Regions from separate parts of the Kocuria sp. KSNUG genome, predicted to be linked through region 1. Evidence: riboswitches for the same ligand, from Rfam matches in the RefSeq annotation. Region 1 holds a riboswitch; each other region holds the start of a gene.

What was found. A riboswitch is a leader RNA that binds a small molecule or an ion and turns the genes downstream of it on or off. The one in region 1 is predicted to bind thiamine pyrophosphate.
Region 2: another riboswitch for thiamine pyrophosphate. It lies ahead of AABM36_RS01360 (3-oxoacyl-ACP reductase); the one in region 1 lies ahead of AABM36_RS08775 (bifunctional hydroxymethylpyrimidine kinase/phosphomethylpyrimidine kinase).
Region 3: another riboswitch for thiamine pyrophosphate. It lies ahead of thiC (phosphomethylpyrimidine synthase ThiC); the one in region 1 lies ahead of AABM36_RS08775 (bifunctional hydroxymethylpyrimidine kinase/phosphomethylpyrimidine kinase).

What each region holds. Positions count from the first base shown of each region.
Region 1 is NZ_CP150981.1:2,003,935-2,014,267, forward strand. Features, by position in the region: gene AABM36_RS08750 (glutamate-5-semialdehyde dehydrogenase) at 1-104, opposite strand, end outside; gene proB (glutamate 5-kinase) at 249-1,511, opposite strand; gene obgE (GTPase ObgE) at 1,508-3,103, opposite strand; gene rpmA (50S ribosomal protein L27) at 3,257-3,511, opposite strand; gene rplU (50S ribosomal protein L21) at 3,556-3,867, opposite strand; gene AABM36_RS08775 (bifunctional hydroxymethylpyrimidine kinase/phosphomethylpyrimidine kinase) at 4,138-5,679, opposite strand; TPP riboswitch at 5,667-5,760, opposite strand; gene AABM36_RS08780 (Rne/Rng family ribonuclease) at 5,851-8,943, opposite strand; gene AABM36_RS08785 (vitamin K epoxide reductase family protein) at 9,352-10,026, shown strand; gene ndk (nucleoside-diphosphate kinase) at 10,154-10,333, opposite strand, start outside.
Region 2 is NZ_CP150981.1:295,938-306,270, forward strand. Features, by position in the region: gene AABM36_RS01330 (enoyl-CoA hydratase) at 255-1,037, opposite strand; gene nadE (ammonia-dependent NAD(+) synthetase) at 1,276-2,178, shown strand; gene AABM36_RS01340 (hypothetical protein) at 2,223-2,564, shown strand; gene nhaA (Na+/H+ antiporter NhaA) at 2,784-4,178, opposite strand; gene AABM36_RS01350 (hypothetical protein) at 4,385-4,606, shown strand; gene AABM36_RS01355 (hypothetical protein) at 4,631-4,924, opposite strand; TPP riboswitch at 5,132-5,266, shown strand; gene AABM36_RS01360 (3-oxoacyl-ACP reductase) at 5,312-6,076, shown strand; gene AABM36_RS01365 (LLM class flavin-dependent oxidoreductase) at 6,078-7,508, shown strand; gene AABM36_RS01370 (phospholipase D-like domain-containing protein) at 7,584-8,843, opposite strand; gene AABM36_RS01375 (exodeoxyribonuclease III) at 9,346-10,152, shown strand; gene AABM36_RS01380 (collagen-like triple helix repeat-containing protein) at 10,157-10,333, shown strand, end outside.
Region 3 is NZ_CP150981.1:2,460,214-2,470,546, reverse strand. Features, by position in the region: gene AABM36_RS10790 (anion permease) at 19-1,449, shown strand; gene AABM36_RS10785 (succinate dehydrogenase/fumarate reductase iron-sulfur subunit) at 1,599-2,348, opposite strand; gene AABM36_RS10780 (fumarate reductase/succinate dehydrogenase flavoprotein subunit) at 2,362-4,350, opposite strand; gene AABM36_RS10775 (succinate dehydrogenase cytochrome b subunit) at 4,350-5,012, opposite strand; gene AABM36_RS10770 (FkbM family methyltransferase) at 5,278-6,174, opposite strand; TPP riboswitch at 6,374-6,485, shown strand; gene thiC (phosphomethylpyrimidine synthase ThiC) at 6,482-8,317, shown strand; gene AABM36_RS10760 (flavin-containing monooxygenase) at 8,596-10,333, shown strand, end outside.

The DNA of each region.
Region 1 (10,333 bases):
GTGCGCGCGGCCACGCGGGCGTCGTCGGCCATCAGGCCCACTCCGGTGACGGGATCGTCCCCGAACGTCTCCTGGGCGGTCAGTACGGACGTGTTCTCGGCCATGGTTCCTCCTGCGGGTGTGTGGCGGGCGGTGCGGTCGGTGTCGTACGGGTCCGGCGGCTGCGGTGTCCGGAAGCGGCGGCGGGACCGGGCAGGACAGTGCCCTTCACTCTGCCGCCGCGGGTCTCCGGTGTCAGCCCGGGGTGCTCACGTGAGTTTGGTGCGGGCGGAGCGGGGGCGCAGGTTCACGAGGTTGTCCACGTGCACGAGCTCGCGCGCGTAGTCCTCCCCGAACTCCTCCCCCAGCTCGTAGGTGCGCTTGCCGAGCATCCCGGGGATCTCGTCCGAGCCGTAGTTCACGAGCCCGTGGCCCACCTCGGTGCCGGTCGAGTCCACCATGGACACGGGGTCTCCCGCGCTGAAGGTGCCCTCTACCGCGGTGACCCCCGCCGCGAGCAGGGAGCGCCGGCCGCGAACGGCCTCCACGGCGCCGTCGTCCAGGGTGAGGGTGCCCTTGATGTCCGCGAGGTGCGCGAGCCACAGCAGGCGCACGTTGCGTCGCCCGCCAGTGGTGGCGAACCACGTGCCCACGTCTTCCCCGGCCAGTGCGCTCTCGATGTTCGCCGCGGAGGTCACGAGCGCCGGGATGCCCGACGCCGCCGCGATGCGCGCGGCCTGCACCTTGGTCACCATCCCGCCGGAGCCCACTCCAGCGCGGCCCACGGTGCCGATCTCCACGCCCTCGAGGTCCGCGATGGGGTCCGTGACGGTGGGGATGCGCTCGCCGCCGTCCTTGGGCGGGCGGGTGTAGAGCGCGTCCACGTCCGAGAGCAGCAGCAGCGCGTCGGCCTTGATCAGGTGCGCCACGAGTGCTGCGATCCGGTCGTTGTCGCCGAACTTGATCTCGTGGGTGGCCACGGCGTCGTTCTCGTTGACGATCGGCAGGATCCCCAGGTCCAGCAGCCGCTCGATCTGGCGGTGCGCGTTCTTGTACTGCGAGTGGCGCATGAGGTCCTCGGCGGTCACGAGCACCTGCCCCACCGTGACGTCGTAGCGCGCGAAGTGCTCGGTGTAGCGGGAGATCAGCAGACCCTGGCCCACCGACGCCGCGGCCTGCTTGGTCGCGAGGTCCTTGGGCCGCCTGGACAGCCCCAGGGGCTGCAGCCCGGCGGTGATGGCGCCCGAGGACACGAACACCACCTCCACACCCTGGGCCTTGATGCGTCCGAGGGCGTCCACGATCGAGCGCAGGGCGTTCTCGTCGATCGAGTTCTCGATGGAGGTCAGGGACGAGGAGCCCACCTTCACGACCACGCGCCGCGCCTTGGGCAGCTCCTCGCGTCTCTCGATGGCCGAGCGCCGGTTCTTGCCGCGGCTCTCCGTGCTGAGCTGGATCGCGGACTTCGAGGCCTGCTGCTCCACGGCGGAGACGTCGATGGTCTCGGTGTGGGTCTTCTCGTGGTGGGTCACTTCTCGTTCGTCTCCTTCGTCTCGGACGTGCGGCGGCGATCTCGTGCATCCACGGACTCGGTCCAGATCCCGGCGCGGCGCTCCTGCTCGAGCTCCGCGCGGGCCTCGGACTTCGCGTCCATGCGGTCGTAGAACTGTTCCCGCTTCTCGCGGCGGGTGGGTCGGGAGGTCTCCTCGAGGCGCAGGTCCGAACCGCGGGGTCCGCCCAGCAGCTCGGCGCCGCCCACCATGGTGGGCTCCCAGTCGAAGACCACGCCGTTCTCCTCGGGTCCGATCAGCACGGCGTTGCCCGGCTTGGCACCGATCCGGAACAGCTCGTCCTCGATGCCCAGCTTGGCGAAGCGGTCCGCGAGGTAGCCCACGGCCTCGTCGTTGTTGAAGTCCGTCTGCAGCACCCAGCGCTCGGGCTTCTCGCCCCGCACGTGGTACAGCGGCTCCTCGGCACGGTCCTCGCGGGTGATCACGAACTCGTGGCGGTCCCTGCCACGACGACGCCGCGCGGGCTCGGGCTGCAGCACCGGCACGGTGCGACGCCGCTCCTCACGCGCCTCCTCCTGGGCCCGTGCTTCCGAGACCAGGCGAGCCATCGCGAAGCTCAGCTCCCGCAACCCCTCGTGGGACGCCGCGGAGATCTCGAACACGGGGTAGCCGCGCTCCTCGAGCTCGGTGCGCACGAAGTCCGCGAGCTCCCGGGCCTCGGGCACGTCCACCTTGTTGAGCACCACCAGGCGGGGCCGTTCGGTGAGCGGGATCGAGGACGGGTCGTCGTCCTCGATGTCCTGCGCGTAGTGGGCGAGCTCCGCCTCCAGCGCGTCGAGGTCGCTCAGCGGGTCGCGGCCCGGTTCCAGGGTGGCGCAGTCGATCACGTGCACCAGGGCGGCGCAGCGCTCCACGTGGCGCAGGAATTCCAGGCCGAGTCCCTTGCCCTCGGACGCGCCCGGGATCAGACCGGGAACGTCCGCCACGGTGAAGCGCGTGTCGCCGGCCTGGACCACACCCAGGTTGGGGACCAGCGTGGTGAAGGGGTAGTCGGCGATCTTGGGCCGCGCGGCACTCATCGCGGCGATCAGGCTGGACTTGCCGGCGGAGGGGAAGCCCACGAGCGCGATGTCCGCAATGGACTTCAGCTCCAGCTCCACCTCCTGCTCCTCACCCGGGGTGCCGAGCAGCGCGAAACCGGGAGCCTTGCGCTTGGGGGACGCGAGCGCCGCGTTGCCACGCCCGCCCATGCCGCCGGAGGCCAGCACATACTCGCTGCCCTCCCCCAGCAGGTCCGCGAGCACGTTGCCCTCGCGGTCCTTGACCACGGTGCCGTCCGGCACGGAGAGCACGAGGTCCTGGCCCTTGAAGCCGTGGCGCATGTCCCCCTTGCCGGGCTCCCCGTTGGGGGCCTTCTGGTGCGGGGCGTGGTGGAAGCCCAGCAGGGTGGTGGACTGCCCGTCCACCCGCAGGATCACGGAGCCGCCGTCCCCGCCGTTGCCGCCGTCCGGGCCGCCGAGCGGCTTGAACTTCTCGCGCTTGACGGAGACGCAGCCGTGGCCGCCGTTGCCGCCCGTGGCGTGGACGATGACTCGATCAACAAAACTGGCCACGTGGCTCCTCGGATTCTGGGGTCCCCCGCGCGGGGCGGGGAGACGGGGCTGTCCTGAAAAGACTAGAGGGTGAGCGCGTGACGCGCCCACCCTCCAGTGGTCGCCGTCACGCTGCGGTGACGGCGGGTGGACCCTGGGGTCCGGAAGAACTGACTACTCGGCGGTCTGGATGTTGACCACGCGGCGGCCACGACGGGTGCCGAACTCGACGACACCGGCGGCCAGGGCGAACAGGGTGTCGTCCTTGCCGCGGCCCATGTTCAGGCCCGGGTGGAAGTGGGTTCCACGCTGGCGGACGATGATCTCGCCGGCGTTGACGGACTGGCCGCCGAAGCGCTTGACACCCAGGTACTGGGCGTTGGAGTCACGGCCGTTGCGAGTGGAGCTCGCACCCTTCTTGTGTGCCATGGTGTGTGCCTACCTTCGTTGGAAATGTATGGGGGACCGGGAAATCAGGCGTCGATGCCGGTGATCTTGACCGTGGTCAGCTCAGCACGGAAGCCCTGGCGCTTCTTGTAGCCGGTCTTGTTCTTGTACTTCATGATCGAGATCTTGGGACCGCGCAGGTCCTCGACGATCTCGGCCGTGACCTTGACGTCGGCCAGGGTCTTGGAGTCGGAGGTGACCTTGTCCCCATCGACCAGCAGCAGCGCAGGAAGCTCTACGGTGCTGCCTGCCTCGCCGGCGACGCGGTCAAGGGTCACGAGGTCTCCGACGGAAACCTTCTCCTGGCGGCCGCCTGCGCGGACAATCGCGTACACCACTTGGGAACTCACTTCTCTCGACATCTATGGACTGCGTGTAAAGGTCGGGTGGGCTCCTGCCGGACTGCGAATGTCGAGACATCACGCCGCGGTGGTCTGTGACCGACCCGCTCTCTGCGTGGCTGTCGCACCGAGAACAGGAAGTTCACCCGAGTGTGCCGAGTCCGGGCGCATGAAAACGACTATGCGCACACCGGTGTCCGGCACCGACAGTCCAGACTACCCGATCCCCGGAAGTCACGCCACTCGCGGGCTCTCCGCCGTGCGGGATCAGCCCTCCTGGCGTGCGGTGGCGGCCGAGGTCTGTGCGAAGAACTCGAGCTCCAGGTGGCACGCGCGCAGGAACGCGCGGCGCATGGCCTCGCGCGTGGCGGTGTCCGCCTGCTCGGCGGCGCGGTCCACGGCGGCACGGGCCACCTCCGTGGCGGCGTGGAACTGCGGGTCGTCGTAGGTCTCGAGCCAGTCCGCGTACGGATGCCCCTGCAGCCCCGTGCGGCGTGCCCGCGCCGTGAGCGCCGCCCCCACGTGCGCGTAGAGCCAGTAGCAGGGCAGGACCGCGGCGGCACCCACCGCGAACCCGTCCTGCCCCGTGCGGGCGAGCAGGAAGTCCGCGTACGCGCTCGTGGTCCCGGAGGGCGGTTGCGGGGCGCGCCCGTCCAGCCGCGCGCGGTGCAGTGCGGACTCCCCCGTGACCACGGCGGCCGCCGCCGTGGCGAAGAACTCCCGGGTGCTCTCCTCGGGTGCCGCCGCCGCGAGCAGCGCGAGGGCCCGCGAGTAGGCGTCCAGGTACTGCATGTCCTGGTCCAGGTAGCGCTCGAACTCGTCCCGCTCCAGCGTGCCGTCCCCCAGCCCCACCACGAAGGGCAGGACCGCGATCCGCTCGCGGATCGGCGCGCTCGCCTCCCAGAGCTCGTCGGTGAAGCGGCTGCCGGGCTCCTCGGTGTCCCCGCACGACGCCGCGGCCACGAAGGCGGGGTCCGTGACGAGGTCCTGGACGTGGTGGAAGTGGTGGACCGGGCCGTTGCCGTGGCCCACGTGCAGGGAGTCCGCCGCACGCAGCGCACCGCGCAGCCAGCGGCGGGCGGTGTCGATGCCCTGTGCCCAGTCCCCCGTGCGCGCCACGACCGTGGCCACCGCGGACGACAGCGAGCACCCGGTGCCGTGGGTGTTGCGCGTGGCCACCCTCGTCCCCGAGTACTGGGCCACGGGATCGGTCCGGCCCGGGACCACGAGGGCGTCCGGGGTGGACTCCCCGCTCAGGTGCCCGCCCTTGACCAGCACCCGCGTGCCGAACGTCTCCGCCACGGCCCGGCCCTGCTCGAGGGCCTCGTCCCACGTGGTGGCCACGGGCCGCTCCGCGAGCACGGCGAGCTCGGGCAGGTTGGGGGTGATCAGGTCCGCGTGGTGCAGGATGCCGCGCAGTGCGTCCTCGGCGTCGGATGCGAGCAGCCGCCCGCCGGCGGTGGCCACCATCACGGGGTCGATCACGACCACGGGCACACGGTGGGCCGCGAGCCACGCCCCCACCGTCTCGATGACGTCCACCGAGCCGAGCATCCCGACCTTCACGGCATCCAGCTCCACGTCCTGCGCCACGGCGTCCAGCTGCGCCTGCAGCACGGACACGGGTGGGGTGTGGACGGCCACCACGCCCTGCGTGTTCTGCGCGACCACCGCGGTGACCACGCTCAGCCCGAAGCCGCCCATGGCGGCGATGGACTTCAGGTCTGCGGCGTGCCCGGCACCACCCGTGGGGTCCGTGCCGGCGATCGAGAGGACGCGGGGGGCGGGGACAGAAGGCGTGAGGTTCACGACATTCCCTTCGCTAGTACGAGCTAGATCAGGTTCTACGGGTGTGTTCTCAGCCGCCGTGCGGCACCCCGTGCACGTGGTCCCGATCATGCCACAGGAGCGCCCGGACGAGTCCGAGCGCTCCTGTGGTGGGTGCTCCCCGCGGCCCTCCCGGGAGCGCCGCGCGGGGCCTCAGTCCCCCTTGGGGGTCATCGTGATGTCCCGGGCGCTCACGCCCACACCCACGATGGTGGGCTGACCGTCCGAGGAGGCCGAGCCCACGGGCGCTGCCGCGGCGGTGAACCGCGTGGCCGAGCGCTCGGCGGCGTCGTACTCACGAGTCTCCACGCTTCCGGCACCCGGTGCGGCCGTGGGAGCCACGGCGCGGCGGGAACCGCGGCGCCGCTTGGCGGGAGCGGCGTCAGTGGCGGACTGTGCCGCCGTGACGCGCCCGGACGGGGCCTGCTCTCCAGCTCCGCTCTCGGACGGCGCCTGCTTCTGCGCGTCCCGCTCCGGCGCGGAGCCCTCGGGCTGCTCGGGCCGGGTCTGCTCGGGGTCGGACGACGCCGCGCCGTTGCCGCGACCCCGGCCGCGCTGGCCCGTAGAACGTCCCCCGCGGCCCTTCGAGCCCTCCCCGCCCCGCCGTGCGGAGCCGCGACCGGACCCGGCGCGGTCCTGCGACGCGTCCTCGCCGGAGTCCTCGGCCGAGAAGGCCGCGGAGAGCGAGTCCAGGGTGAGCGCCTCCTGCTCCGCGCGCTCGTCCTTCTGCCCCTGGGGGAGCTCGATGACCTCACCGTGGATCGTCAGGCTGGACCCGGCGTCACCCGCGGCGTGCTCGCCGCGGGGTTCGGAGGCACCGTTCCCACCGTTCTCGGTGGCGGTGTCCTCGCCCTGGTTCCCGCGACCGCGGCTGCGCTTGCCGCGGCGCTTCTTCCGACGCCGCCCGCTCTCGGAGTCCGCCGAACCGTGCTCGGACGCCTGCTCCGGGCCCTGGTTCCCGTGCTCCGCGTGCTGGCCGGTCGAGTCCTTGTGCTCGGCTCCGCCGCGGGAGGCGCCCTGGGCGTCGTCGTCCTCGTGGGAGGAGGCGGCCGCGATGTTCGCGAACGCCGTGCGGGCGGCCTCGTCCCGGGCCTGCTGCTGGTCGTCCGCGCCACCCCGGTTGTTGGACCGGGGCTTGTCCTGCGGCTGGTTCTGCTTCTGCCGCGAGCGCTTGCGCTCGTTGCGGTTGCCGCCGCGGTGGTCCGGCGCGGTGGCCGTGGAGCGACCCTTGAGGGGGTGGTCGTGGACAACGACGCCGCGGCCCGCGCACTCCTCGCACGGCTCCGAGAAGACCTCGAGCAGGCCGGTGCCCATGCGCTTGCGCGTCATCTGCACGAGACCCAGGGAGGTCACCTCCGCCACCTGGTGCTTGGTGCGGTCACGGCCCAGGCACTCCACGAGCCGGCGCAGCACGAGGTCCCGGTTGGACTCCAGGACCATGTCGATGAAGTCCACCACGATGATCCCGCCGATGTCCCGCAGCCGCAGCTGGCGCACGATCTCCTCGGCGGCCTCGAGGTTGTTCTTGGTGACGGTCTCCTCGAGGTTGCCGCCGGAACCGGTGAACTTGCCGGTATTGACGTCCACCACGGTCATGGCCTCGGTGCGGTCGATCACGAGCGAGCCGCCGGAGGGCAGGAACACCTTGCGCTCCAGGGCCTTCTGGATCTGCTCCTCCACGCGCATGTGCTCGAAGAGATCCTCGTCCTCCGTCCAGCGCTGCAGCCGGTCCAGCAGGTCCGGGGCCACGTAGGTCACGTACGCCTCGATGTTGTCCCACGCCTGCTCGCCCTGGACCACCATGGCGGTGAAGTCCTCGTTGAACACGTCGCGGACCGTCTTGATGGTGAGGTCCGGCTCGGCGTAGAGCAGCTCCGGCGCCAGGGTCTTGGTGGAGCCCGCCTTCTCCTGGATCTGCTCCCACTGGGAGCGCAGCCGGTTGATGTCGTTGGTCAGCTCGGTCTCGGACGCGCCCTCCGCAGCGGTGCGCACGATCACGCCCGCGCCCTCGGGCAGCCGGTCCTTGAGGATCTTCTTGAGCCGCTGGCGCTCCACGTCCGGGAGCTTGCGGGAGATCCCGGTCATGGACCCGCCGGGCACGTACACGAGGTAGCGCCCCGGCAGGGACACCTGGCTGGTGAGCCGGGCGCCCTTGTGCCCCACGGGGTCCTTGGTGACCTGCACGAGCACCGTGCTGCCGGGCTTCAGGGCGTTCTCGATCTTGCGGGGCTTGTTGCCCAGCTCCGCGGCGTCCCAGTCCACCTCGCCGGCGTAGAGCACGGCGTTGCGCCCGCGTCCGATGTCCACGAACGCGGCCTCCATGGACGGCAGGACGTTCTGCACCTTGCCCACGTACACGTTGCCGATCAGCGAGTCCTGCGTGGTGTGGGAGACGAAGTGCTCCGCGAGGATCCCGTCCTCGAGCACGCCGATCTGGATGCGGTCCTCCTTCTGACGGACCAGCATCTTGCGCTCCACGGACTCGCGGCGGGCCAGGAACTCGGCCTCGGTGATCACGTGGCGGCGGCGGCCGAACTGGCGGGACTCGCGACGGCGCTGGCGCTTGGCCTCCAGGCGCGTGGAGCCCCGGACACCGACCACCTCGTCGCTGCCCGTGCCCTCGGACGCGCCGCGCGGGGCGCGCACCCGCGTCACGGAGCCGTCGGAGTCGTCCACGAGCTCCATGTCCTCGTCCCCGCGACGACGCCGCCGGCGCCGCCTGCTCGAGACGCTCCCGTTCTCGTCGTCCTCGTCCTCGTCGCGGTGCGCCGCGCGCTCGGCATCGCGCTCCTGGGCGGCCTCGCGCAGGCGGGCCTTCTGCGCCTCGGCCGCACGGCGGATCTCCTCCGGGTCCGGGGCGCGGAACAGCAACGAGGCACCGGGGCCGAAGGCTCCGAAGTCGTCCTGCGTGGGGGGCTGGGTGCTCTCCTGCGCGGAGCCGTCGTCGTCGGACGCCGTGTTCTCGGCCGAGGCATCGGTGGCCTTCTCCGCCGCGGCACCGTCCTGCTCCGCGGTCTCCGTCTTCTGGGACCCGGTGTCCTGGCCCGCCGCGGCGTCGTCGTCCGCCTGGTGGGCCGCGGTTGCTTCGTTCGTCTCCTCGGCCGCCTTCTCGGCGGCGGGCTCCGGAGCGGCGGGGACCTCGCCGGCGTCGACGGCGGCGGCCGTGGCGATCGCCTGGCTCGTGCCGTCCACGGGGGTCACCGTGGCCTCGGGGGTCTGTGCGGTGGTGTCCTGTTCAGGTTCCATGTGCAGTTGTGCTCCTGCTCGGGGCACCGTCCGCACCCGGGCCCGAGGTGTGCTCGGTCGGTCGAGCCGGTGTTCTCCACGCGGCCGCCGGAAGTCGGTGTCGTACCCGCGGGCGCGGCCTGTGGGGCGCGCTGTCCGCGAGCCGGCGGATGCCCGAGTCGCTCGGTCCGTGGGACCGCGAACTTGAACCGGTGGCGGACGCGCTCGATCCTGTGAGAGCCGCGGGTCCGTACCGATGGTTGTCGGTGCTCCTGCCGGGCCGGTGCCTCACGTGCGGCTTGAGGACCGACCGCGCACCAGTATCTCACAGTCGTCCCCTGTGGCCGCGCATCCTGGTGGTGCACGCCACAGCTCCACCGCGGTGGGAGCCACCGGAGGCGCACCTCCGCGCGGCACGTCCCCCGGCCGGTGGTCTACGATCGGGCGCGTGAGTTCAGCATCCCGCCCCGCACCCACCACCGCCACGGGACACCCGAGCGGTACCCCCTCGGACACGGTTCCGCCACCCGTGACGCGCTCGGACCGCACCTGGGGGTGCTGGCCGTGGTCCTCTCCCTGATCGGCTTCGCGGCGTCCGCGGAGCTCGTGGCCGAGCGGCTGGCCCTGTACCAGGACGCCGGGCACCGGGCGAGCTGCGACATCAACGCGTGGCTGGCCTGCGGCACGGTCATGCGCACCCCGCAGGCGGAGCTGTTCGGCTTCCCCAACCCGTTCATCGGGATCGTGGCCTACGCCGTGGTGCTCGCCGTGGCGGTGGGCGTGCTGGCCGGGGCGCGCTACGCCCGCTGGTTCTGGTGGCTGCTGTGGCTCGGGATCGCCGCCGGTTCCGTGTTCACCCTGTGGCTGTGGTGGCAGACCACGTTCCACATCAACGCCCTGTGCCTGTACTGCATGATCGTGTGGTGCGCGCAGACCTACCTGCTGGCCCACACGACGGCACGGATGCGCCGTGCCGGAATGCTCGGTGGCGCCGGCCGGGAGGGCGCCGGCTCCACCGCGTGGGCCTGGCTGCTGGGCACCGCGGTGCTCGTGGTGGTCTTCGGCGTGGTGGCCGTCCGCTTCGCCCCGGCGATCCTCGGCTGACGAGTCCCGGGCACGACGACGACGGGGCGGCACCCAGCGTGGGTGCCGCCCCGTCGTCGTTCCCGCAGGCCAACGGCCCGTGCCAAGCCCGAGGGTCTGGCACGCGCCGTGGTGGTGCGGGTGTGGCTCAGGCGAACCAGATGCCGATCTCGCGCTCGGCGGACTCCGGGGAGTCCGAGCCGTGCACGAGGTTCTTCTGGACCTTCTCGCCCCAGTCGCGGCCCAGGTCCCCGCGGATGGTGCCCGGGGCGGCCGTGGTGGGCTCGGTGGCCCCGGCGAGGCTGCGGAAGCCCTCGATCACGCGGTC
Region 2 (10,333 bases), 1.1 Mb from region 1:
CCCGCAGATGCGGACCCAGATGGTGCCGCGCCGGTGGACAGCTGGCCGCTGGTGCTGCCTAGTGGAGTAAAAGCAGATCCGCAGCCGCATTTCTGCGTTTGCTCCGCTAATGCAGACCACCCCGGGGCGCGCAGGTCACCCCAGGAGCACCCCCCCGGGCAGAACGACGACGTCGCTCCCCACCTTCCGGGGAGCGGCGTCGTCTGCGCGTGCCCTGTCAGCACATCATCTGCGCCACAGGACGGAGCCCGGGCTCACTCGTGGGAGAAGTTCGGCTTCCGCTTCTCCGTGAAGGCCGCCATGCCCTCCTTCTGGTCCGCAGTGGAGAACAGCCCGTGGAACACGCGGCGCTCGTACTGCAGTCCCGCGGCCAGGGTGGTCTCGTACGCGGTGTTGACGGTCTCCACGGCGTGCTGGGCCACCGGCTTGGACATGCCGGAGATCTTCGTGGCGACCTCCAGCGCGGTGTCCATGAGGGAGTCGGCGGGGACCACACGGGAAACGAGTCCGGAGCGCTCGGCCTCCTCGGCGTCCATCTGGCGGCCGGTGAGGATGAGGTCCATCGCCTTGGCCTTGCCCACTGCGCGGGTCAGCCGCTGGGTGCCGCCCATGCCCGGGATGACGCCCAGGGTGATCTCCGGCTGCCCGAACTTGGCGGTGTCCGCGGCGATGATCATGTCGCACATCATGGCCGCCTCGCAGCCACCGCCCAGGGCGTAGCCCGCGACCGCCGCGATCTTCGGCGTGCGCAGCCGGGCGAAGGTGTCCCACGCGGAGAAGAAGTCCTCGCGGTACATGTCCGAACCGGTCTTGGAACCCATCTCCTTGATGTCGGCGCCCGCGGCGAACGCCTTCTCGGAGCCGGTCAGGACGATCGCACCGATCTCCGGATCGCGGTCCAGGTCGGTGGCGGCCGCCACGAGCTCGGTCATGGTCTGCACGTTCAGCGCGTTCAGCGCCTTGGGACGGTTCAGCGTGATCACGCCCACGCGTCCCTCGCGGCGGACCAGGATGGTTTCGTAGGTGTTCTCAGTCATGTGGCCAGCATCTCACGACGCCGCCGCGCCCCGCCTCACACGCACGGGTGACGGTCCGCCACCGCATTCGGCCCGGAACGCTGCCCCTCTGTTGACACGACAGATGCCGCACATGATGCGCCCCTGCCATCCTGGCCAGGTGCGGGGTGACGGTGAGGGACTCGCCGAGGCGACCCAGCGGCGTCGTGGACCGGGGGTCCGTCACACCCCTGAAACACGCGGTCGCTAGCATGGCGGCATGCGTGAATTGCAGGCACAGATCATCGCCGAGCTCGGGGTGGCCCCGCGGATCGACCCGGAGACGGAGGCGGCGCGGCGCGTCGACTTCCTGTGCGACTACCTCCGGGCGACGCACACCAGGGGCTTCGTGCTGGGCATCAGCGGCGGCGTGGACTCCACGCTCGCGGGACGGCTCGCGCAGCTGGCCGTGGAGAAGCTGCGCGAGGACGAGATCCCCGCGGAGTTCGTGGCCATGCGCCTGCCCTACCGCACCCAGCAGGACGAGGACGACGCACAGGCCGCGCTCGCCTTCATTGAGCCGGACCGGGTGGTCACGTACGACGTCGCTCCGGCCGTCGACGGGTTCGAGGCCGCCTACGCCGCGGCCACCGGCGAGCAGCTCACCGACTTCACCCGCGGCAACACCAAGGCCCGCGTGCGCATGACCGCGCAGTACGCGGTGGGCGGGGACCACAACCTGCTGGTGATCGGCACGGACCACGCGGCAGAGTCCATCACCGGGTTCTTCACCAAGTTCGGGGACGGCGGAGCGGACCTCCTGCCGCTGGCCGGACTGGACAAGCGGCAGAACCGGCAGCTGCTGGAGTACCTGGGGGCCTCGGAGCGGCTGGTCGGGAAGGTCCCCACCGCGGACCTGCTCAACGACAACCCCGGGCGCACGGACGAGGACGAGCTGGGCCTCACGTACGAGGACATCGACGACTACCTCGAGGGCAAGGACGTCCCCGTGGAGGTCGCGGAGAAGCTGGAGCAGATCTTCCTGCGCTCCCGGCACAAGCGCACCGTGCCGGTCACGCCGGCGGACGGGTGGTGGCGGGAGGAGCACCCCGCTCGTGCCGGAGCAGGTCTTCCCCGGGGAAGTGAATCGCCGGAACCCCCCAATAGCAAGTACGCTGATTGATGAGTCATCAATAGATGACGTTCCCCAGCAAAGGAGAACCCGCTATGCGTAAGACCGCAGCTGCTGCCGCTCTGTCCCTGGCCATCCTGTCCGGCGTGTCCGCCCCGGCCATGGCCGCCACGGAGAGCCCCGCTCCCGCCTCCACCCAGCAGGAGGACGAAGGCCACGGCAACGCCGGCCTGTGGGGCCTGCTCGGTCTCGCCGGTCTGGGTGGCCTGCTGAAGAAGAACAAGACCGTTCCCGTGGAGCGCAACCACAACGTGGGCACCACCGACCGTACCCACAACGTTGGGGCCACGGACCGCACGCGCACCGCGGGTTCCACGGACCGCACCCCCAACGCGGGCAACACCAATGTGGACGGCACCGACCGCACCGGTCGCTGATCATCACTCCGCTTGGCAGTTCTCCAGATCCGGGACTGCGGCCAGGGGCTCACTCGTTCACGAGTGGGCCCCTGCGCCGTCCTCGGCTCCGGCGCCCGGCGTGGTTCCACCTCCACGCGGCCCGTGCGGGCGGCAGGGGGGCGGTGGGTCACGCCGACGGACGGGTGGTGACGGGAGGGCTGAGCCCCTGCCCGGCGACGGAGGACCAGCCCCCCACTGCTATGCGTGGGACGCGGTGTTCCCTGATCCGGCAGCAACCGCACCCACCCGGTAGTGGCGGTTGCGGACCGCCAGCAAACCACCGGCCAGCACCGCTGCCAGCACCGACGCGGTCAGTACGGCCACCTTGGCCTGGTCCCCGGCGGCCGCGGACGGGTCGAAGCTGAGCTCCGCGATCAGCAGGGACACCGTGAACCCGATCCCGGCCAGCAGCGCGATCCCCACCAGGTCGATCCACTTGTAGGACGGGTCCAGCTTCCGCCCGGTGAGCACGGTGGTGAGCCACGTGGCGGCAATGATGCCCAGCGGCTTGCCCAGGACGAGGCCCGCGATGATGCCGAGCGTGACGGGGGCGGCGAGCGCCGTCGTCAATCCGTCCCAGCCGCCCACTGCGACGCCCGCGGAGAAGAACGCGAAGACCGGCACCGCGAACCCGGCGGACAGGGGCCGGACGCGGTGCTCCAGGTGCTCGGCGAGCTCCACGGGCTCCCCGGACGCCTTGGCCCCCATGACGGGAACGGCGAAACCGAGCAGCACGCCCGCGACCGTGGCGTGGATCCCGGCCTCGTGGACCAGGGCCCACGTGACCACGGCCAGCGGCACCAGGATCACCCACGCGGCCCACGTGCGGTGCGCGAAGAAGCGGGGGAAGCGGTGCGCCAGCAGCCCGAACGCGGCCAGCGGGACGAGCGCGAGGAGCAGCGGGAGCACGTGCACCTCGTCGGTGTAGAAGATCGCGATGATCGTGATGGCCAGCAGGTCGTCCACCACCGCCAGGGTCAGCAGGAACAGGCGGAGCGCGCTGGGCAGGTGCGAGCCCACGATCGCGAGCACCGCCACGGCGAAGGCGATGTCCGTGGCGGTGGGAATCGCCCAGCCGCCCAGGGTCTCGGGGTTCGTGGCGTTCACGGCCGCGTAGATCAGCGCGGGGACCACGACGCCGCCCACGGCCGCCGCGATCGGCACCGCCGCCTTGCTGAGGTCCCGCAGGTCACCCGCGACGAACTCGCGTTTGAGCTCCAGACCCACGAGGAAGAAGAAGATGGCGAGCAGCCCGTCCGCGGCCCAGGCGCCGAGGCTGAGGTTCAGGTGCCACGGCTCGTAGCCCACCTTGAGGTCACGCAGGGCGAAGTAACTCTCCGCGAAGGGCGAGTTGGCCCAGACGATGGCGATGACGGCGGCAACCACGAGGAGGATGCCGGCCACAGTCTCGCGGCGCAGGACGTCCTGCAGGCGGGAGAAGACGCCACCCGAGGGGTGGTCGGGCTCGCACGGGGGCTCAGGATGGTTGAAGAAACCGGGCTCCGAGACGAAGCCGGTGGACTCTTCCTGCGCCACGGGCTCCGGGGATCCGGGCTCACGGAGGGCAGGGGTGGTCGTGTGGTGCAGGGGCATGGAGTACTCCAGTGTCGACGGGCATCACGCTTGTTTCCGCCGACCAGACTTCCCGGCACACCAGCCATCAAGGGTAGCAGGGCGGTTTTGCGTGGCGCACTCGGGGCGGCTGCCGGACAGGAGCCGCCCAGCACTCCGTTCGGCTTTTCCGTCGCGGCAGCCCGGGAGACGAGGCGTTCTCACGAGCATCTGCCTACGGTGGGGGCATGTTGAAACGGAAATCCACGGGCTGCCTGATTCAGGGTTCCGTGATGGCGGCCCTCTTCGTGATCACCTTCGTCGGAGCGCGGGAATCATGGCTGCTCATGACCATGGAACTGCTATTCGCCGTCATTTTCTTCTCCAAGGCGGTGAAGGAACGGCGTGCGGAAATCGAGGCTGATCGGCGTCGCGAGGCGCGCCGCCCCGCGAGCAACGGCCTGTCCTGACCGAGCCGCCACCGGCAAGACCGGCTACTCCGGACTGCGGCGCGGTTGTGGCTTGGAAGCACGAGCTATCACCAGACTGATTCCCCACAGGAGCAGGACCAGCGCCGGAACGAGAGTCATCATGGACGGCTCGTCCACGATCGTCACGCCGCCCACGTTCTCCCAGGTGCACATGTGGCCCAGTGGCACCCAGCTCCACCCCGCCTCACCGTAGATCGAGCTTCCGTCGCCCAGTTCACAGGACAGGGATCCGGAGTACAGGAGTCGCTCGGCCACGAGTCCCGCGATCCAGACGAGCAACGCGGCGAGCCACAGCACCCATCCGACGTTCCTCGCCCGTGAAGCGCCTGTTCGATCTGACATTCGCCCGTCTCCGTTCTGGTTGCCGTGCGCCGCCGCCGAGCGCCGCGCACAGCACCGGTCAATCGGTCCCACCACTTTTCTATCAGGGTTCCCTGCGGCCCCGTCCTTCCCCGGTCAACCCACCCCCTTGATCCTCGCCAGAGCTCCCTGGCTACACTGACCACCAGTGACACGGGGTGCCGCCACCCTTCCCTCTCAGCCCACCGGGCACACAGATGGGGAAGTCAAAGCGGCTGAGATGACACCCGTCGAACCTGTCCAGTTAGTACTGGCGAAGGGATGTCACGGTCGCACCGCGCAGGTGGCGCACCGCTTTCTTCGCCGTGAGCCACAGGAGTGAGCATGCGGATCGAGAACACCATCGTCCTGGTCACCGGCGGAGCCCGCGGGCTGGGGGAGCACCTCAGCCGGGCGTTCGCGCGCGAGGGGGCGCGCGTCGTCGCCAACTACCACGCGAGCGAGGACCGCGCCCGGGCCCTGGTCGCGGAGCTCGGCGAGGACCGCGCCCTGGCCGTCCAGGCGGACGTGACCGACGCGCAGCAGGTGCGGGACATGGTCTCCCGGGCCCGGGAGCACTTCGGCGCGCCGATCACGGTGGCGGTGAACAACGCCCTGGTGGACTTCAGCTTCAACGGGGACGCCCGCCCCACCCTGGAGAACCTGACCGCGGAGAACCTCACGCAGCAGTTCCAGGGCGCCGTGATCGGGGCCCTCAATGTGATGCACGCGGTCACCCCGGGCATGGCGGAGGCCGGTGAGGGCCGCATCATCAACATCGGCACCAACCTCTTCCAGAACCCCGTGGTCCCCTACCACGACTACACCGCCGCGAAGGCCGCCCTGCTCTCCCTCACCCGCACCGCCGCCAAGGACCTGGGCCCGCAGGGCATCACCGTCAACATGATCTCCGGCGGCCTGCTGCGCACCACGGACGCGAGCGCCGCCACCCCGGACGAGGTCTTCGACTTCATCGCCGCCGGCACTCCCCTGGGCCGCGTGACCACCCCGGAGGAGTTCGCGGACACCGCCCTGTTCTTCGCCTCGGACTGGTCCCGCGGGGTCACCGGCCAGAACCTCGTGGTCGACGGCGGGCTGGTGATGGACTGACATGGCCGCCCCCTCCGCGCACGACGACGCCGCCCGGCCCGCTCCCGAGCGCACGGCACCTGCCGGGGGCACGGCGTCGGCACCCGCCCCCGAAGCCGAGCCGACGCCGCGGACGGTGGCTGCGGCGTCGTCGCCCACGAAGGCACCGGCCCGCCGCCTCCACCTCAACGCGTTCCTCTACGGCACCGGCCACCACCAGGCGGCGTGGCGCGCCCCGAACTCCTCGGTGCACCGCCTCACGGACATCAGCTACTACGAGGAGCTCGCGCGGACCGCCGAGCGCGGCCTGTTCGACGCCGTGTTCTTCGCGGACGGCCACAGCGTGGGCGACGTCTCCGGCGGACCCCACTGGTCCCTCGAACCGCTGACCGCACTGTCCGCGATGGCGCGGGCCACCGAACGCATCGGCCTGGTGTGCACGGTGTCCTCCACGTTCTTCACCCCGTTCCACGCGGCCCGGATGCTCGCGTCCCTGGACCACATCTCGGGCGGCCGGGCGGGCTGGAACGTGGTGACCTCCATGTGGGACGCCGAGGCCCGCAACCACGGCTACCGGGCCATGCCGCCCAAGGACGAGCGCTACGAGCGCGCCCGCGAGTTCGTGGAGGTGGCCCGCGCCCTGTGGGCCAGCTGGGACGAGGACGCCGTCACCGCAGACCCCGAGGGCCGGTGGGCGGACCCCTCCAAGGTCCACCGCCTGGACCACGAGGGCCGACACTTCCTGGTGGACGGACCCCTCACGGTCCCGCGCTCCCCGCAGGGCGAGCCGGTGCTGTTCCAGGCCGGCGCGTCCGGGCCCGGCAAGGCCCTGGCCGGGGACTTCGCGGAGGGGATCTACGCCGTGGCCTACGACCTCCCCGCCGCCCAGGAGTACTACTCCTCGGTCAAGGCGGAGGTGGCCCGGGCCGGGCGCGATCCGGAGTCCGTGGTCGTGATGCCCGGGCTGGTCACCTACGTGGGCCGCACCCACGAGGAGGCCCTCGCCAAGCAGGACCGCGTGGACCGGCTGCTGCCCGTGGAGCAGTCACTCGCGCAGCTCTCCACGTTCGTGGAGCAGGACTGCTCGGGCTGGGACCTGGACGCGCCCGTGCCCCCGCTGCCGCCCCTGGGGGAGTTCACCGGTCCGCAGGGCCGCTACGGCACCATCCTGCGGATCATCGAGGCGGAGAACCCCACGGTCCGCCAGCTGCTCGGGCGCCTGGCCGCCGGCGGTGGGCACTGCACCATGGTGGGCACCCCGGAGTCGATTGCGGACCGCATGCAGGAGTGGTTGGAGAACGGCGGCGCGGACGGCTTCAACCTCATGCCGCCCGTGCAGCCGGACTCGCTCACGGACTTCGTGGACCTGGTGGTCCCCGAGCTGCAGCGCCGCGGCCTGTTCCGCACCGAGTACACCGCCACCAGGCTGCGCGGCCACCTTACCCAGGGCTGACGCCCTCCGCACGACGGCGCTCCCGTGACGGGCGTGCGGGGGCCGGCCGTGCGGCGTCGTCGTACGCCGGGGACGTCAGAGCAGGGGGCGCAGCGGGACCAGCAGGACCTCCGCGACCCGCGCCATGGGGTGGCGCTCCCGCCACTGGGGGGAGGTGAGCTCCTCGCAGTGCTCGCTGTCCGCGAGGAAGACCTTCTCCATCTGGGCGGCGAAGTCCGGGTCCACGATCTCCACGTTGGTCTCGTAGTTGAAGGACAGGGAGAGGCGGTCCAGGTTGGCGGTGCCCACGGTGGACCACTGGCCGTCGATCGTGGCGGTCTTGGCGTGGATCATGCACGCGCCGTAGAGCAGGATGGTCACCCCGCCCTCCAGCAGCTGGCCGTAGAACCCCCGGGACACCCAGTCCGAGAGGATGTGGTTGGAGTCCTTGGGGACCATGACCCGGACGTCCACCCCGCGGCGCGCGGCGTCCAGGAGCGTGTCCAGCACCTGCTGGTCCGGGATGAAGTACGGGGTGTTGATCCAGATGTGGTGCTGCGCCCGGTCGATCGCGTTCATGTACATCTCACGGATGGGGTACACGATCTGGATGGGCAGGTTCGCGTTCACCCGCACCTCGGGATCCCAGCTCTGCGGCGGGACCCACTCGATCTCCTTGTCCGGCTCGCGGTCCTCGTTCCACACCGTGGCGATCGCGTTGCGCAGACCCCACACGGCCGGGCCGACCTCACGGATGTGCGTGTCCCGCCACTGCCGGGAGTACAGGGAGCCGATGTTGAACCCGCCCACGAACCCGATCTCGTCATCCACCACCAGGATCTTGGAGTGGTTCAGACCCGAGAACCGCAGGGGGCCCTTCCAGAACGGGCGGCGCAGGAACGGCACGCGGAACACGTGGATGTCGCTGTCGAAGGAGTAGAAGGTCTGCGGGATGACCAGGTTGGCAAAGCCGTCGTAGATCACGAACACGTCCACGCCGCGCTCCACAGCGCGGTTCATGCCGTCCAGGAAGCGCTGCCCGATCTCATCGTTCTTCCAGATGAACGTCTCCAAGTGGATGGAGCGCTCTGCGTTGTCGATGGCCTCGAGCATGTCCTCGTAGACGTCCTTCCCGGACGTGTAGATGGTCAGCTCCGAGTCCTGCACCTGCGCCGAGAACGTCCCCGGACGCGGCGCATCACGCTGCTTGCGCCCGCGCTGCTGCCACCAGTCCACCCCGGCCAGCGACGCCACCACCACGACCTGTGCGGCGAGCAGGGCCCCCGCTCCGACGCCCGCGGTCTTGAGGAGGATGCGGCGTTCTCTGATCTGGGACAGCACGTTCGTGGGGGTCATCCCGCCACACTACTGCCCCGTGTTCCCGGGCGTCCCGCCTCCCGCCTGGGATCCCGGTGGAAGTCCCCGGGGAATCGGCTCCGGGCCGGAGGTGGTCCCCCACGCCTGAGGCGTGTGAGCACGACGACGCCCGCGGCGGGGAGCGGGGCCGCTGTGAGCGGCAATCACGAGCGGGGGTGCTCGGCGCGTCGGGCGTCTCGCCTCCGGCGGGGCGTGAACGCGGGGCGGCACCCCGCCCGTGGGGCGCGGGAGCACGACGACGCCCGCGGCCCGGGCGTGCGGCCCGCGGGATCCTCCGGTGGGGGTGCTCGGTCCCCTGGGCGTACCGACCTGTGAGGCCCGGCGTGCAAGGCCCGACCGTCCCAGGCCCCACGCGCCGCACCGGCCCCGTGCGTGGGACCCGGCCCAGCGGCGTCGTGCCCCGTGCCTGCGGCGGCCGTGGACCGTGCGGGGCGCCCTGCACGGTTTCTCCGGTGCGGCGCGGGTGGCTACGGTGGTGCCCATGAGAATTGCCACGTGGAACGTGAACTCCATCCGCGCCCGGGCCGACCGCATCGAGGCGTGGCTCGACCGCTCGGACGTGGACGTCCTGGCCATCCAGGAGACCAAGGCCAAGGACGAGAACTTCCCGTGGGAGCTGTTCGAGTTCGCGGGCTACGAGGTGGCGCACTTCGGCGTGAGCCAGTGGAACGGCGTGGCCATCGCCTCGCGCGTGGGGCTCACGGACGTGGAGCGCACCTTCCCGGAGCAGCCCACGTTCGGCAAGCCCGGCCAGGAGCCCGCGCAGGAGGCCCGCGCGATCGGCGCCACGTGCGGCGGCGTGCGCGTGTGGTCCCTCTACGTGCCCAACGGCCGCGGCCTGGAGGACCCCCACATGCCGTACAAGCTCGAGTGGCTGCGGGTGCTGGAGGGCCACGCCAAGCAGTGGCTGCAGGACGATCCGAACGCGCAGATCGCCCTGGTGGGTGACTGGAACGTGGCCCCGCAGGACGACGACGTGTGGGACATCCAGCTCTTCAAGGAGGGCGGCTACACCCACGTCAGCGAACCGGAGCGCGCGGCGTTCCACGCGTTCATCGATGACGCCGGCTACCAGGACGTGGTCCGCCCGCGCCACCCCGGCCCCGGCGTCTACACGTACTGGGACTACAAGCAGCTGCGCTTCCCCAAGAAGGAGGGCATGCGCATCGACTTCCAGCTGTGCTCCCCCGCGCTGGCCGCCCGCGTGCAGGACGCCTGGATCGACCGGGACGAGCGCAAGGGCAAGGGCGCCTCGGACCACGCGCCCGTCGTGATCGAGATCGACTGATCCCGTGCCCCTGATCAACGCGGGCAGCGCCTACCGCAGCATCACGGGCCCGCCCGTGCGGTTCGCGCTGCGCGTCTACGTCCCCCAGCAGGACCTGGACGCGCACTACGCCCCCGGCATCCCCCGCGCCCTGGACCCCTTCACCGGGGGCGTGCACGAGTTCTCGGAGCAGCTCGCCCGC
Region 3 (10,333 bases), 460 kb from region 1:
ACAACTGATTCCACATCCATGAGTCACGAAACCAAGTCCATGCTCTGGAAGTTCGGGCTCATGCTCCTCGTGGGGGCGGTGATCTACTTCATCCCCGCGCCGGAGGGCGTGGACCCCCGTGGCATGCACATGCTCGGCATCTTCGTCGCGACCATCCTGGGGCTCATCCTGCAGCCCCTGCCCACCCCGTCGGTGGCGCTGATCGGTCTGGCCACGGCCATGATCACCGGCGCCATGGACGTCAAGAGCGGGGAGGCCCTGAGTGGGTTCTCCAACTCCGCCGTGCTGCTGATCGTCGCGGCGTTCTTCATCGCGGACGGCTTCCTGCTCACCGGGCTGGGGCGCCGCGTGGCCCTGATGTTCCTCACGGTCCTGGGCAAGTCGCCCCTGGGCATCGCCTACGGCATGGCCGTCACGGACCTCCTGCTCGCTCCGGCCACGCCATCCAACACGGCGCGCGCGGGTGGTGTGATCTACCCGATCGTCCGCTCCGTCGCCGAGGTTCAGGACTCCACCCCGGACACCGACGAGTCCCGACGCCGCCTGGGTTCCTACCTGACCTTCACCGCAGCCCACGTCAACGTGATCACCAGCGCCATGTTCATCACCGCCATGGCCGGCAACCCGCTGGCCGTGGACGCCGCCGCCGATCTCGGTGTGGAGATCTCCTGGGGCCAGTGGGCCCTCGCCGCCCTGGTCCCCGGCCTGGTCAGCCTGGCCCTCGTGCCGTGGCTGCTCATGAAGATCTACCCGCCCACGCTCAAGGAGACTCCGGAAGCCCCGGCCATGGCGCGCCGTGATCTGGACACCATGGGCTCCATGACCCGCGGCGAGATCGTGATGGCCTGCACCTTCGTGCTGCTGCTCCTGCTGTGGGTCTTCGGCACGTTCCTGGGCGTCAGCGCCACCGCCGCAGCGTTCGTGGGCATCGCCATCCTGCTGCTGACCAAGGTGCTCACCTGGGACGACATGGCCAAGAACGCCTCCGCCTGGAACACCTTCATCTTCTTCGCCGTGCTCGTGGGCATGGCCGAGAACCTCAACAACCTGGGCGTCATCGACTGGATCGGTTCCGTGGTCTCCGGCCTGGTGGGCGGAATGCCCTGGGTCCTGGCCTTCGCGATCCTCGCGCTCGTGTACTTCTACGCGCACTACATGTTCGCCTCGAACACCGCGCAGATCGTCGCGATGTACGGCGTGTTCCTGGGCGCGGCGATCGCGGCCGGCACCCCGCCGATGTTCGCGGCCCTCGCACTCGGCTTCATCGGCAACCTCTTCGGCGCCATCACCCACTACGCCTCCGGTCCGTCCGGCGTGGTCTACGGCTCCGGGTACGTCAAGGTGTCCGAGTGGTTCAAGATCGCCTTCATCATGTCCGTGGCGATCATCATCATCTGGACCGTGGTGGGCAGCGCCTGGATGTGGCTGCTCGGCAGCTTCGCGGTGTAGCCCTCACCTCAACCCCACCCCGTACGACGACGCTCGGTGCCCTCCCAGGGGCGCCGAGCGTCGTCGACCCGGCAGTCAGGGGTGGCAGCACAGAACGAGCGCCGTGCACGGGGCACGGCGCTCGTTCTGCGTCTCCGGTAGAGCGGGGGTCAGTCGTCCTTGTTGCGCAGCACCTGCCGCAGCTTCTCCCGGTTGAGCCCGGCGATCGCGGTGATCGGGATGCCCGCCGGGCACACCTCCGCACACTCGCCGTACACGGAGCACGGGCCGAACTCCTCCTCGGCCGCGCGCGTGATGCCCTTGGCGCGACGGCTGCGCTCCTTCTGGCTGGAGGGCAGCGTGGCCAGGTGCATGGTCTTGGACCCGGCGAACAGCTGGGCGGAGCCGTTGGGGCACGCGGCCACGCACGCACCACAACCGATGCACGCGGCCAGGTCCAGGGCCCACTCGGCGGACTCGTGGGTCACGGGGATGGCGTCCGCGTCCGGGGCCGTGCCCACCGCGGTGGACACGAAGCCCCCGGCCTCGATGACCCGGTCCAGGGCGCTGCGGTTCACGGCCAGGTCCTTGACCACGGGGAACGCCCCGCTGCGGAACGGCTCGAGCTGCACGGTGGCCCCGTCCTCAAAGGAGCGCAGGTGCTGTCGGCACGAGGGGGTCTTGGCCTGCGGGCCGTGCGGCCTGCCGTCCACGGTCACCCCGCACGCCCCGCAGATGCCCTCGCGGCAGTCCGAGTCGAACGCCACGGGGTCCTCACCGCGGGCCACGAGGTCGTCGTTGAGCTTGTCGAGCGCTTCGAGCAGGGAGAACTCCGGCCCGACGTCCTCCAGCGGGTACTCGACGAAGTGCCCGTCCTCCGCACCGGATTCCTGTCGCCAGACTTTCAGCGTGAGTTTCATGAGGATGGTCCTCTCATCGGTAGTCGCGGGTCTCGGGCGTGACGCTCGGGAATTCGAGGTGCTCCTGGTGGCGCACGTAGCGCGGGCCGGGCGCGGCGGCGTCGTCTGACCCGACACGCTCCCAGGCCGAGGCGAAGAGCCAGTGGGCGTCGTCGCGCTGAGCCTCGCCGGTCTCCGTCTGGTGCTCCTCCCGGAAGTGCGCCCCGCAGGACTCGTCCCGGTCCAGCGCGTCGAGGCACATGAGCTCGGCCATGTCCAGGTAGTCGGCCACGCGGCCGGCCCGTTCGAGCTCCTGGTTGAAGGCGTCCGGGCGTCCCTGCACGCGCAGGTCCCTCCAGAACTCCTCGCGCAGCGCGCGGATGCCCTCCAGGCCCTCGGCCAGACCCTCTGCGGAGCGGGTGACACCGCACTTCGCGTAGAGCAGGTCGCCCAGGCGGCGGTGGAAGCGCTCCGGGCCCTGGGTGCCACGGATGTCGATCAGCGCCTGCACGTCGGCCTCGGCCTCGGCAACCGCGGCGCGCACGACGTCGTCGTCCACCGACAGGCGCGGCTTGCCGAGCAGCGGGGCCAGGTAGTTCGGCACGGAGTAGGGGAGCGTGAACCAGCCGTCCACGCACGCCGAGAGCAGGGAGTTCGCGCCCAGGCGGTTCGCGCCGTGGTAGCCCCAGCCGGCCTCGCCGCCCACGAAGAGCCCCGGGATGGAGGTCATCATGTCGTAGTCGTTCCACAGCCCACCCATGGCGAAGTGCGCGCCCGGGGCGATCCGCATGGGCTCCACGTACGGGTCCTCACCCGTGACGTCCGAGTACATCTCGAAGAGGTTGCCGTAGCGCTCCGCGATGACCTTCTTGCCGAGCCGCTCGATCGCGTCCCGGAAGTCCAGGTACACGGAGTTCTTCAGGGGCCCGACGCCGCGGCCCGAGTCGATCTCTGCGCGCGCCGCACGGCTGGCGACGTCGCGGGGCGTGAGGTTGCCGAACGCCGGGTACTTGCGCTCCAGGTAGTAGTCGCGCTCATCCTCGGGGATGTCGTTGGGGGCGCGCTCGTCCCCGGGCTCCACCGGGACCCAGATCCGCCCGTCGTTGCGCAGGGACTCGCTCATCAGGGTGGTCTTGGACTGCCACTCGCTGGAGACCGGAAGTGCTGTGGGGTGGAACTGGATGAAGCACGGGTTGGCGAACAGCGCACCACGCCGGTGGGCGCGGAACGCGGCCGTGACGTTCGAGTTCTTGGCGAGCGTGGAGCGGAAGTACACGTTGCCGTAGCCGCCGGTGGCCAGCACCACGGCGTCGGCCGTGACGGCGGAGATCGTGCCGGTGACCAGGTCCCGCACCACGATGCCCTGGGCGCGGCCGTCCGCGACGATCAGGTCCAGCATCTCCGTGCGGGTGTGCAGGTTCACCTGGCCCGTGGAGACCTGCCGCAGCAGCGCCTGGGCGGCCGCGACCTGCAGCTGCTGGCCCGTCTGCCCACGGGTGTAGTAGGTGCGGGAGACCTGCACGCCACCGAACGAGCGGGTGGCCAGCTGGCCGCCGTACTCGCGGGCGAAGGGCGCGCCGATCGCGTTCATGTGGTCGATGACCCGGACGCTCTCCTCGGCCAGGCGCCAGGCGTCCGCCTCGCGGCCCCGGAAGTCGCCACCCTTGACGGTGTCCTTCACGAACCGGGCCACGGAGTCGTTGTCCACCTTGCGGGCACGGGCCGCGTTGATGCCGCCCTGGGCCGCCACGGAGTGGGCGCGGCGGGGAGCGTCGTGGAAGGTGAAGGCCTCCACGTTGTAGCCCAGCTCTCCCAGTGCCGCCGCCGCGCCGCCGCCGGCCAGCCCGGTGCCCACCACGATCACGGTGAACTTGCGCCGGTTCAAGGGAGACACGAGGCGGTAGTGCAACCGGCGGTCCGCCCAGATCTCGGAGGCGGGGACCTCTGCGGACAGGCCGGGCAGGTCGGAGCCCACGGTGCGCAGCTCGTCGAGAAGGGCCTGGGGCGTCGAAGAAGCCGTCATCACTGAATCACTCCCAGAAGAACCATGATGGGGATGGAGATGTTGCCCACGCAGATGGCGATCGCCACCAGCCCGGCCACCCAGGCCGCGATCTGACGCAGCCGCTTGCCGGTGGCGCCCAGGTCGTTGGCGGCGGTCCACGTGCCGTGGGCCACGTGGACGGTCAGCACCAGCATGGTGAGCATGTAGAAGCCGGCCACCAGCGGACGCTGGAAGCTGGCCACGAGGTTGGCGTACGCGGAACCGGCCTCGAACGAGTCCGTGGCGGCGGGCTGCACGCCCAGCGTGAGGTCGAGGATGTGGAAGATCACGAACAGCAGGATCACGATGCCGGTGCCCAGCATGGATCGGGCCATCCAGGCCTCACCGCGGGTCAGGCCGGAGCGCCGGAACTTGCCCCGGGCGCGGCGGGCGCGGGTCCACAGCAGCAGGCCGCACCCGAGGTGCAGTGCCAGGCTGATCAGCAGGACCACCCGCAGGATCCAGAGCATGCCCTCGTAGGGCAGTAGCGGCATGGCGATCTCGCGCAGCCAGTGCGCGTAGTGGTCAAATTCTTCCTGCCCGCGGTAGATGTGCAGGTTGCCGTACATGTGGACGAACACGAATCCCACGAAAATGAGCCCGGTGACGGCCATCGTGGTTTTCGCCGCGAAGTTCGACACCGGCAGGCGTCTGCCCGGTGTGGAAGATGTCCGGTGGTCTCGGTGCACAGTTGCCGTCATGATCGCCCCTCGTCAGTGCCTGAACCGCAGTCTTTGAAGTCGTCAGGTACGTGTTTCACGCTACTCCTGGGAGCTGCGAAAGACGGCGAATGGGGCGGGCGGGTCAGCGTATTTCCCGCGTAATTGTCGACGCGTCAATGGTCAGTGCACTGCGCCTGTTTATCAGCAGTCTGAGCAATTCTCGGGATCGTTTTCGGTCGTCGATTCAGTCGCACTGGAGAAGCTGAACCGCTTCAGGGGACAGGGCCCACACGTCGAGGTATGGAACCACCACGTGACCGTCCACCTGCTCGTGCAGCCAGCGGGAGAGCGTGCGCAGCCCAGTGCTGTCACCGGGCGGCAGCTGCACCATGCGGCGGCCCAGGTTGTCGTGGACGAGAAGCGTGCGACCGCTCGCAGCCAGGGCCCGGATCAGGCGCTCGTCGTCGGCGCGGTCACCCAGGGTGCGCGGTGAGTCGTACTCGAACCACAGGACGTCGCAGCGGGAGTCGATGGCGTCCCAGTGGTGCACCAACACGTGGATGTCGAAGCCGTCGATGTCGCTCTTCCACACCACCAGGTCCTCGGGGGCGGGCATGGCCAGCAGCGATGCGGGGGAGACCCAGTCCTCGACGGCGTGCCCGCCGGCGCCCTCCTCCGGCTGGAACCCGCCCGTGGAGCCGGCGCGGCTGAAGGACACCCGCGTGCCCACCGGTCCCACGAACCCCTCCACCACGGTGGCGCGCTCGGCGTGCGCAGCCAGGTTGCGGGCCAGGTAGCCGAGGAACATTGGATCACCTTCGACGCTGATCACCGAGCTCCGTGGGTCCGAGGCGAGGACGGCGGCCGCGGTGTCTCCCACGTTCGCTCCCACGTCGATGACCGTGACGTGCCGGTTCCCGGCCGCGAGCCGGGCGAGCAGGTCGATGGCGTACGCGTCGTACGTGGGATCCCGGCGCTGGTAATAGGGGAGGTTGTGCTCCGGTGGCAGCACGATCTCCACGCCACCGATGGTGTGACGCTGCTCCTGACGGCGCCAGGTCCGCCAGTGCACCCGCACCGGGTTGGTGGCGTGCCCGATCATGCGCCCGATGAAGCGCTTCTTGCGGACGGTCAGGGCCATGGGGGACAAGCCTTTGGTCAGGGGGATGCTGAGGCACGGGCAGGACGGCGCGATCAGGACCGCACGACCCGCCTCGCGCGCCACGATACTGCCACGGGCGTGGCGGCGCCGTGGACGGGCCGCGATCACGGCGGCAAGAGGCCAGCCAAGGGAATGCTGCGGGGTCGCCCTCTCACCGCCGGATGTGTGCTAGACATGTGACCGTCCACACGGGAGCCCCAGACGCGGGGGCTGAGATCGGGCCAGTGCTGCCCGGGACCGTCGAACCTGAACCGGCTCGTACCGGCGTAGGAAGTGAGGAACGGCCTTGCCTTCGCACACCCCCAGCACATCTGCCCCTGAGACCTCCACGCAGGAGGGCGCCCAGAACCGCACCGGGGAGAACCCCGTCCAGCAGTCCGAGCAGCACGAGTCCCACCGCCTCAGCTGGGTGGAGGACGGGGAGCACGGCATCCGTGTGCCCGTCACGGAGATCCACCAGCTGGACGCTCCGGACGGCACCCCCAACGAACCGTTTCGGGTGTACCGCACCATGGGCCCGGGCAGTGTCCCGGAGGAGGGGCTGGAGCCCTGGCGCGCCGAGTGGATCGAGGCCCGTGAGGACACCGAGGTCCACCAGGCCCGCGGCCGCAAGCTCGAGGACGACGGCCGCGGCGCCGTGCGCCGCGGTGCACCGTCCCAGCAGTGGCGGGGGAGGAAGCCGGAACCCCGGCGGGCCCGGCCCGGCAAGACGGTGACCCAGATGCACTACGCGCGCCGCGGCGTCGTGACCCCGGAGATGCGTTTCGTGGCGCTGCGGGAGCAGTGCGACGTGGAGCTCGTGCGGGAGGAAGTGGCCGCCGGGCGTGCGGTGATCCCGCTGAACGTGAACCACCCGGAGTCCGAGCCGATGATCATCGGGCGCAAGTTCCTGGTGAAGGTGAACGCGAACATCGGCAACTCGGCGGTGACCAGCTCCATCAGCGAAGAGGTGGCCAAGCTGGAGTGGGCCGCCAAGTGGGGCGCGGACACGCTCATGGACCTCTCCACGGGCAACGACATCCACACCACCCGCGAGTGGATCCTGCGCAACTCACCCATCCCCATCGGCACGGTGCCCATCTACCAGGCGCTCGAGAAGGTGGACGGGGACGCGAATGCGCTCACGTGGGAGATCTACCGGGACACCGTGATCGAGCAGTGCGAGCAGGGCGTGGACTACATGACCGTCCACGCGGGCGTGCTGCTGCGCTACGTGCCGCTCACCGCCGAGCGCGTCACCGGCATCGTCTCGCGCGGCGGGTCGATCATGGCCGGCTGGTGCCTGGCCCACCACGAGGAGAACTTCCTCTACACGCACTTCGACGAGCTGTGCGAGATCTTCGCGCAGTACGACGTCGCGTTCTCCCTGGGCGACGGCCTGCGCCCGGGCTCCATCGCGGACGCCAACGACGCCGCCCAGTTCGCCGAGCTGGACACCCTCGCCGAGCTGACCAAGCGCGCGTGGGAGCACGATGTGCAGGTGATGGTGGAGGGCCCCGGGCACATTCCGCTGCACAAGATCCGCGAGAACGTGGAGCGCCAGCAGGAGCTGTGCGACGGCGCCCCGTTCTACACCCTGGGCCCGCTCGCCACGGACATCGCGCCGGGCTACGACCACATCACCTCGGCGATCGGCGCCACGGAGATCGCCCGCTACGGCACCGCGATGCTCTGCTACGTGACCCCCAAGGAGCACCTGGGACTGCCCAACCGGGACGACGTGAAGACCGGGGTGATCACTTACAAGATCGCCGCGCACGCCGCGGACATCGCCAAGGGCCACCCCGGCGCCACGGAACGCGACGATGCGCTGTCCAAGGCGCGCTTCGAGTTCCGCTGGCGGGACCAGTTCGGGCTGGGCCTGGACCCGGTGACGGCGCAGGAGTACCACGACGAGACCCTGCCGGCCGAGCCCGCCAAGACCGCGCACTTCTGCTCGATGTGCGGGCCCAAGTTCTGTTCCATGCGCATCTCCCAGGACATCCGGGACACCTACGGCAGCGCGGAGAACCAGGCCGCGATTGCCGGGATGCAGCGCAAGAGCCAGGAGTTCCTCGCCGCCGGGGGACAGGTGTACCTGCCGGAGCCCACGGTCCGGGGCGAGGAGCCGGTGCATCCCTGATTTCACGGGAGTCGATGCCTCCGAGATGTGTGACGGGCCAGCCGCGGGGTGCGCTCGTGGTGCCGGACAGCGGTCTTCTGATCGTTGTGCACCGTCCGTGAGCGCGCGCCGAGGCGCGGGCCCCCTCCTCGCCGGCGGGTCATGACGCCCGCCAAATACTGGGATGCCTGTTGTGCAGATCACCCTGCCTACCTACCCTCGGATCACGGGTCGGCCACAGGTTGTGCGCGGCCGCCGCGGCACCGCTGACGCGTGCCCCATCTGAGGTAGGAGCTCCCATGTCATTCACGCTTCCCGAATCGAACATTCCGGTGGATCTCACTTTTGACCCGCAAGAGATCCGTGATCGATTGCAGCGCGAAAGGCAGGGCCGCCTGCGAACGGATCCGCTGGAGCAGTTTCAGGGCCTGAACGATGTGTTGGAGATCTCGGACGATGATCCCTTCTCAGAGCCGATAGCGCGTGAGCCAGTGACCGAGGAACTCGATGTGCTGGTTCTCGGAGGGGGATTCGGCGGTCTCACCGCGGGCGCCTACCTCATGCAGAACGAGGTGACCGACTTCCGGATCATCGAATTCGGAGGCGACTTCGGCGGTACGTGGTACTGGAACCGGTATCCCGGGGCGCAGTGCGACATCGAGTCCTACATCTACCTGCCACTTCTCGAGGAGACGGGCTACATGCCCAGCAAGCGCTATGCCGATGGCGCGGAGATCTTCGAGCATGCGCAGCGGATCGGGCGGCAGTACGACTTGTACCAACGAGCGTATTTCCAGACGCGCGCCACCGGTGCCACATGGAATGAGAGAACGAATCGCTGGGACGTGGAGACCAATCGTGGGGACCGCTTCTCGGCTCGGTTCCTCCTGCGTTCCAACGGCGCACTCACAAAACCGCAGTTGCCCAAAGTGCCAGGCATCTCAGACTTCGGCGGGAAAATCTTCCACACGAGCCGCTGGGACTACGGGTACACGGGCGGTTCTCCGGCGGGCAATCTGGAGAACCTGCGGGACAAGCGCGTGGCCGTGGTCGGCACGGGAGCCACGGGAGTGCAGGTTGTTCCCTACCTGCAGAAGGACGTGAAGGAGCTCGTCGTGGTGCAACGCACGCCGAGTGTGGTGGCAGAGCGGAACAACCGGAAGACCGACCCGGAATGGGCTGCAGGTCTGCGTCCTGGGTGGCAGCACGACCGCCACCAGAACTTCAACGGCATCCTGGGTGGCAACCCTGTCGACGGAAACCTGGTGAACGACGGCTGGACGCACCTCTTCCCGGCGCTGAGCGGGCACCACCTGGTCGAGCAGGACGCCTCCACTCTGCCTGCGGGGGATCAGGCTCTTCTTGCCGAACTTGCTGACATGGAACTCCTCATGTCCGCGCACCGGCGAGTGGACCAGGTGGTGGCTGACCCTGAAACCGCCGAGGCGCTCAAGCCGTGGTTCGGCTACGCATGCAAACGCCCGTGCTTCAACGACGAGTACTTGAATGCCTTCAACGAGCCCAACGTGACTCTGGCATCGGATCCCCGGGGTGTTGACGGCATCACTGCCCGTGGAATCGTGGTGGGAGGAAAGGAATACGAGGTCGACTGCATCATCTTCGCCACCGGGTTCGAGGTCGGTGCAGGACCGGCGGGCAACTACGGCTACGACATCATCGGACGGGACGGGCAGTCCATGAAAGAGTATTTCGCTGACGGCGCCCGGACCCTCCATGGGCTGTTCACCCACGGATTCCCCAATTTCATGGACCTGGGACTGAGCCAGACGGCATTCTTCGTCAATTTCGTCTACATGCTGGATCGCAAGTCGCGGCATGCCGCCCGCGTCATCCGGCACGCCCTCGACGAGGGTGTCGACACCTTCGAGGCCACTCCGGAGGCCGAAGCGGGCTGGGTGGCCACGGTGCGGGCCTCAAACGAGGGGCGAGTTGCCTACTGGAGCGCCTGTACTCCCGGCTACTACAACGGGCAGGGCGCAGACGTCACCAAAGCCGCGTTCTACGAGGTCTACAACA